2 linked regions of the Latilactobacillus sakei subsp. sakei DSM 20017 = JCM 1157 genome follow. Each later gene encodes a partner of the first gene's protein in a complex. Links are inferred from orthologs where the notes say so. Each region holds a gene or a part of one and is shown in the gene's direction. Other genes may lie near its edges.

Region 1 (3,325 bases):
ACCATTTATGACTTACATTGATCCAACTCATTTAGACTTAGAAGATCGCGTTGTTTCAATCAACCGTGTTACAAAAGTTGTTAAAGGTGGACGTCGTCTACGTTTTGCTGCTATCGTAATCGTTGGTGATAAAAACGGTCACGTTGGTTTCGGTACTGGTAAAGCTCAAGAAGTACCTGAAGCTATTCGTAAAGCCGTTGAAGACGCTAAAAAGAATCTAATCAATGTGCCTAAGGTTGGTACAACCTTACCTCATGAAGTTATCGGTCGCTTTGGCGCTGGTCGTGTTCTATTAAAACCAGCCGTTGAAGGTTCTGGTATCGCCGCTGGTGGCGCTGTTCGTGCCGTCATGGAATTAGCAGGAATCGATGATGTGACAAGTAAAACATTGGGTAGCAAAACTGCTATCAACGTTATTCGTGCCACAATTGACGGTTTAACTCGTATGAAGACTGCTGAACAAATCGCAGAATTGCGTAATATCTCTGTAGAAAGCTTACAAAACTAGGAGGATAACTGAACATGGCTAAATTAAAGATTACTTTAAGAAAAAGTGCTGCTCATCGTCTTCCAGAACAACGTAAAATGGTCAAAGAATTTGGCTTGAACCGAGTAAATAGTTCTGTAATCAAACCAGATGATGCTGCAACTCGCGGTGTGATTTTCAAACTCGCACATTTAGTAACAGTCGAAGAAATTAAAGACTAATTTCAACATATATTGCAAGGAGGTGCGCACAATAATGAAACTACATGAATTGAAACCTAACGAAGGTGCTCGCGATGTTCGCAAGCGTGTCGGTCGTGGTACGTCTTCAGGTACTGGTAAAACAGCTGGCCGTGGACAAAAAGGCCAAAAGGCTCGTAGTAAGGTACGTTTAGGCTTTGAAGGTGGGCAAATACCTTTATTCCGTCGTATGCCAAAACGCGGCTTCAAGAACATCAACCGCAAAGAATATGCTGTCGTTAACCTTAACGATTTAAATCGTTTTGAAGACGGTACAGAAATCACAGCAACTGTATTAATCGAAGCAGGTGTTGTTAAGAACGAACTTTCAGGTGTTAAAGTATTAGCAAATGGTGAATTAAACAAAAAATTGAACATTAAGGTAAGCAAGTATTCTGAAGCTGCAAAAGCTGCTGTAGAAGCTGCTGGCGGTTCAATTGAGGTGATTTAATTGCTTAAAACACTAAGAAACGCATTTAAAGTCAAGGAAATCCGTAGTAAGATTTTGTTCACTTTAGGCGTTTTGATCGTTTATCGTTTAGGTGCACAGATTACAGTACCAGGTGTTAACGCTGGCGCGTTAACCAAGTTAGGATCAACTGGTTTGATTCCTTTACTTGATACTGTTAGTGGTGGTGGCTTGGCGAATTACTCCATCTTCTCGATGGGGGTTTCACCATTCATCACGGCCCAAATTGTGGTTCAATTACTACAAATGGACATTGTGCCTAAATTTGTTGAATGGAGCAAGCAAGGTGAAGTTGGGAGACGTAAACTTAACCAAGTGACGCGTTACTTAACGATCATCTTAGCGTTTATTCAATCAATTGGGATTACTGCTGGCTTTAACTCACTCAGTCAAATGGGCTTGGTTAAAGATCCAGGAATTAAGACCTTCGTTAGCATCGGGATCATCCTTACGGGTGGTACGATGTTAATTACTTGGTTAGGTGAACAGATAACTGATAAAGGTTTAGGGAATGGTGTTTCAATGATTATCTTCGCGGGTATCATTGCGCGCCTCCCAAGTGGCCTTCATCAAATCATCAAGGAACATGTCTTGAATGCTTCTAAGGGTGAAATGTGGTTAGGAATCTTGTTCGTTGTTGGCTTAATCGTAGCGGTATTAGTCATTGTGACTTTCGTTACTTGGGTTCAACAAGCGAACCGTAAGATTCCAATCCAATATACACGTCGCGAAGCAGGTGCAGGTGACAACAGTTACTTACCACTAAAGGTCAATGTTGCTGGTGTGATTCCGGTTATCTTTGCTAGTTCATTTATTATGACACCTCAAACAATCTTAATGGCCTTCCAGGCAAGTCATGGTGAAGATGCTTGGTTCAAAGTTATGTCAGACATCTTCAGTATGCAAACTGTGACAGGTTCGATTGTTTACACGGTGCTCATTGTTCTCTTTACCTTCTTCTACGCATTTGTTCAGGTTAACCCTGAAAAAGTTGCTGAGAACTTGACCAAACAAGGGAGTTATATCCCAGGTGTTTGGCCCGGTAAAGGTACCGAGAAATATCTCTCCGGCGTATTAATGCGACTATCGACTGTCGGTGCGTTGTTCTTAGGGGTAATTGCATTATTACCTCAATTAGCAGCAAACCTCGGTGGTCTACCTCAATCAATTGGTTTAGGTGGGACTAGTTTACTAATCGTCGTTGGTGTGGCGCTTGAAAGCACACGTCAACTCGAAGGTTTACTCATGAAACGGAAATACGTTGGCTTCATTCGATAAGCAATTATCGTTTAAAAAGTATTGAATCCTTGTTTTAAATAGGAGGCAAAGGCATGAATCTCATGTTAATGGGACTTCCCGGCGCTGGTAAGGGAACACAAGCTGAAAAGATTGTTGACGCTTATCATATTCCACACATCTCAACTGGTGATATGTTTAGAGCTGCTATGGCAGATCAAACAGACCTTGGTGTTAAAGCTAAGGGCTTCATCGACAAAGGTGAATTGGTACCAGATGATGTGACAAACGGAATTGTCGAGGAACGTCTTTCACAAGCAGATACTAATGTAGGTTATCTTCTTGATGGATTTCCTCGGACACTTGACCAAGCGGATGCTTTGGCAGTGATCACTGATAAATTGAACAAACCTTTAGATGGTGTGATCAACATTGATGTTGATCCTGAAATCTTGGCTGATCGTTTATCTGGTCGCTTCATTTGTAAAACTTGTGGTGCAACGTACCATAAGCTTTACCATCCAACTCAAGTGGAAGGCACATGTGATCGCTGTGGCGGCCACGTCTTCTTCCAACGAGAAGATGATAAACCTGAAACGGTTAAGAATCGCTTAAAGGTCAATATCGAAATGAATACACCTTTACTTGATTTTTATGAAAAACGTAACCTGCTTTACACGGTAGATGGGAATCAAGAAATTGATGACGTGTTCGCTGCCGTTAAAAAAGTACTTGATACCATTAAAGACTAGTCATCAACTCAAGTGATCTTTTAGGTCATTATTCACGTAAAAGCCTGACTTGTTGTTAATGACTAAGTACTCAGTGCTTTTAAAAATTTAATGCTTGTGATATAATATCTCGGTATGACACTAGGGTGAGTGCGGAGAGCTC
Region 2 (3,309 bases), 340 kb from region 1 along the record:
GGAAGGGCAACTAGAAGGCGAATTTGAGCTAGCTTGTTGGTCGATTCTTTGGCGCAAATTTGTTGGTGGTATTTTAAGTATTGCGCCAGGCTTATTCCTAGGACGTGAAGGCCCCTCAATTCAATTAGGGGCGGCAGTCGGTCAAGGCGTAGCGGACCGCTTAGACGATCACGGCGCTGATCGCCGTATTTTAATCGCTGGTGGGGCGGCGGCTGGTTTATCGGCCGCTTTTAACGCACCAATTGCTGGAACCTTTTTCGTACTGGAAGAAATCTATCATAATTTTTCCCCACTTATTTGGCTAACCGCATTGACCAGTGCAATCGGGGCTAACTTCATCTCATTGAATTTTTTCGGATTAACGCCCACGTTGCACATTACGTATACACATAATTTACCGATTAATCAGTATTGGCATCTGATTCTTTTAGGGATTGTGCTCGGGTTGTTGGGCTACGTCTATCAAAAAACGTTGCTTTGGTTACCGCAGTTTTATAAGCGATTACCAGTGCCTAAATATTATTGGGGCTTATTGCCGTTAGTGCTTGTATTGCCCATCGGTTACTTTTGGCCAACGGTCTTAGGTGGCGGGAATGGTTTGATCACACAATTAGGCCAACAAGTGCCAACTTTAACCACGGTGGCATTGTTACTAGTTTTGCGGTTTGTTTTCTCAATGATTTCGTATGGTTCTGGCTTGCCAGGGGGGATCTTCTTGCCCATCTTGTCACTGGGCGCACTAATTGGGGCCGTCTATGGCTTAGTGATGGTCCAATTGGGCTGGTTAGCACCGGTTTATGTCCCTAATCTAATTATTTTTGCGATGGGTGGTTATTTTGCCGGCATCGGGAAAGCACCGTTTACGGCGATTTTATTGGTAACCGAAATGGTCGGGACACTCACCCATTTAATGCCGTTGGCGATTTTATCGTTAGTCGCGTATGTCGTGGTTGATTTGATGGGTGGCGCACCGATTTATGCGTCGTTATTACAACGCCTAATTGGCCAACCCAAAACCGATATGGCACAATTTAAAGATCGTTTGGAAGTACCGATTTTTGCCGGGGCACCATTGGAAGATCATCAAGTCCGCGATGTTGCTTGGCCGGAAACTTGTTTATTAATTGCCGTGCGGCGCGGCGAAACGGAATTGATTCCGCATGGTGATACGCTGATTCGCGCGGGTGACACCTTGGTCATTTTAACCGATCATCACTTACGAGCAACCGTGCGGCGACAGATTGAAGCCGCTGCCCAAACCTTAAAAAAAGCGGATGAGAATCTCGTGAAATAATTGATAAAAAAGTGGTGATTAACTACTTTTTATGCTAAAGTATTAAAAGACAGTGTAGATAGAAAGGTAGGGAGTTAGGTTGGAAAATCTTATCCTGAACTTATTATTAATCGATTCAATCTTGATTGTGATAGCAGTCATGATGCAACCAAGTAAACAACAAGATGCATTGAGTGCTTTATCAGGTGGATCTGGTGACTTATTTGGTAAGCAAAAGGCTAGAGGATTTGAAGCCTTCATGCAGAAGGTAACAGTGGTCCTCGGAACTTTATTTTTCGTCTTTGCAATTGCATTAGTTTATTTATCATCACACTAAAGCAAGTAGGACGGATCGAATTCTAATAAGAACGTTGATGCGGTCTCCTGTTCAAATAGCAGGAGACCTTTTTAAATGAATTAAATCGGTCAAGTACTGGAGGCGGGTTTGAATGCAGTATCGGTTACCACAACCTTACTATTATGATAGTGGCCCTGTTGGCGTGGTGTTATTGCACGCTTATACAGGAAGTGCCAATGATGTTCATATGATGGGCCGTTTTTTAGAGAAACAGCAAATCAGTGTACTTGCACCGCATTTTACGGGGCATGCCACTTTTGAACCACTTGATATCTTAGAAGAAGGTAGTGTCCAAGCTTGGTGGGCGGATACAACGGCTGCCATTCAGAAGTTACAAGTTGCTGCCAAGAAACCACTATTTGTTTTTGGGTTGTCATTGGGTGGATTGTTCGCGATGCGCGCAATCGAAACGATGCCAGCGGTGATTGGTGGTGGCATTTTTAGCGCGCCAGTACTAGAAGGACCGACTGATAAATTAGAACCGCTATTTCTGGGTTATGCGCAACGCCTTTATCAGATGGCTGAAAAAACGGCCGCTGATCAAGCCGTTCAATTGGCCAAGATTAAGCAACAGTTACCACAACAACTACAAGCAATCGCTGATTTTAGCGCGTTAGTCACCGCCGATTTAGATCAGATTGGTGATAAGCCAGCCTTTATCGGTCAAGGTGGTCAAGATCAAGTGATTGATCCTAATGGCGCATCAGTATTAAAACAACGCTTAGGAGCACAACAAACACCAGTTGATTATCACTGGTATGACAATGCCGGTCACGTGATTACAGTCGATCGGGCACACCACCAATTAGAAACAGATGTTGAAGCATTTATTAAACGTTATGAGAAATAAGAAAGAGGTGTTGATTTGACACAAGTTGACCAAATGAAAGCTGCCATCCTAGCCATTTTTGCAGCAGATGAAACGCAACAATTAAACGTATCAGAAATCAGTGAACGAATCGGTGTGGCCGGCTCACAAGGATTCAAAGATTTAGTGAAAGTATTAGCCGAATTAGAAGGGGACAAACACCTTTTAATGGATGATGCCGGTAAATTCAGATTACCAGCTAGCCAACGCTTAGTCGAAGGGGTTTTCCACGCCAACGATCGAGGCTTTGGTTTCGTCTCAATGGTTGATAAAGAACCAAGCGATCCAGATATTTTTATCGCACCACCAAACACAAACTTCGCAATGAATGGTGACACTGTTGAAGTGGCCATCATCAAAGAAGCAGAAGAAAACAGCCGCCGCGGTCCTGAAGGAAAAGTGGCTAAAGTGATTACGCGGGGGATTGAAGAAATCGTCGGCGAATTCATGCCTTATTCAGATATCCAAAAAGAAAAAACAGGCTTGATTGGTTACATTCAAAGCCATGCTAAAAAATTAAGCAGCTATTTAATTTACTTAACAGACAACGGTTTGCACCCTCAAAAAGGAGACATGGTCCAAGTCGATATTACGTCATACCCAAGTATCGATACCCCTGGCCAAATGCGCGGGATTGCCAAACAAGTCTTAGGGAATAAAAACGATCCTGGTGTTGATGTTTTATCAATTGTTTACCAACATGATATTAAAACAGATTTCCCAGAAGAAGTTCGTTTACAATCAGAAGCTATTCCAGATACTGTTTTAGAAACAGATAAGTTTGGCCGTAAAGATTTAACCGACCAACCA

Evidence for each region.
Region 2: the proteins of secY (region 1) and secG are in contact, whole or in part, in a crystal structure (PDB 5AWW), measured with the Thermus thermophilus proteins. The link is inferred for Latilactobacillus sakei subsp. sakei DSM 20017 = JCM 1157 from one-to-one orthologs. Residues at the interface, in WP_096411648.1 of Thermus thermophilus: Leu14, Gln16, Arg17, Phe20, Ile34, Pro35, Pro37, Ile72, Arg108, Arg109, Asn112, Gln113, Arg116, Ile117, Ile120, Pro145, Gly146, Trp147, Phe152, Phe155, Val156, Val159, Thr160, Val162, Ala163, Gly164, Ala166, Leu167, Trp170, Glu173; in WP_223903268.1 of Thermus thermophilus: Tyr5, Ile9, Tyr12, Leu13, Ala16, Leu19, Val20, Val23, Leu24, Gln26, Glu27, Pro28, Gln30, Gly31, Ala32, Asp34, Leu35, Met36, Gly37, Gly38, Ser39, Ala40, Asp41, Leu42, Phe43, Ala45, Arg46, Val48, Tyr53, Thr56.

The regions. Positions count from the first base shown.
Region 1 is NZ_AP017929.1:713,187-716,511, forward strand. Bases 329-3,325 are described here. They hold secY (preprotein translocase subunit SecY), read left to right. Parts: upstream 329-1,177; coding sequence 1,178-2,473; downstream 2,474-3,325. Other genes in these bases: rpsE (30S ribosomal protein S5), read left to right, coding at 329-508; rpmD (50S ribosomal protein L30), read left to right, coding at 523-708; rplO (50S ribosomal protein L15), read left to right, coding at 743-1,177; LEUCM_RS03585 (adenylate kinase), read left to right, coding at 2,527-3,183. In the rest of the region: more of rpsE, read left to right, coding at 8-328. UniProt on the Bacillus subtilis protein: The central subunit of the protein translocation channel SecYEG. Consists of two halves formed by TMs 1-5 and 6-10.
Region 2 is NZ_AP017929.1:1,050,316-1,053,624, forward strand. Bases 11-2,991 are described here. They hold secG (preprotein translocase subunit SecG), read left to right. Parts: upstream 11-1,373; coding sequence 1,374-1,610; downstream 1,611-2,991. Other genes in these bases: LEUCM_RS05230 (ClC family H(+)/Cl(-) exchange transporter), read left to right, coding at 11-1,294; LEUCM_RS05240 (alpha/beta hydrolase), read left to right, coding at 1,723-2,481; rnr (ribonuclease R), read left to right, coding at 2,497-2,991. Also shown: more of LEUCM_RS05230, read left to right, coding at 1-10; more of rnr, read left to right, coding at 2,992-3,309. UniProt on the Bacillus subtilis protein: Involved in protein export. Participates in an early event of protein translocation.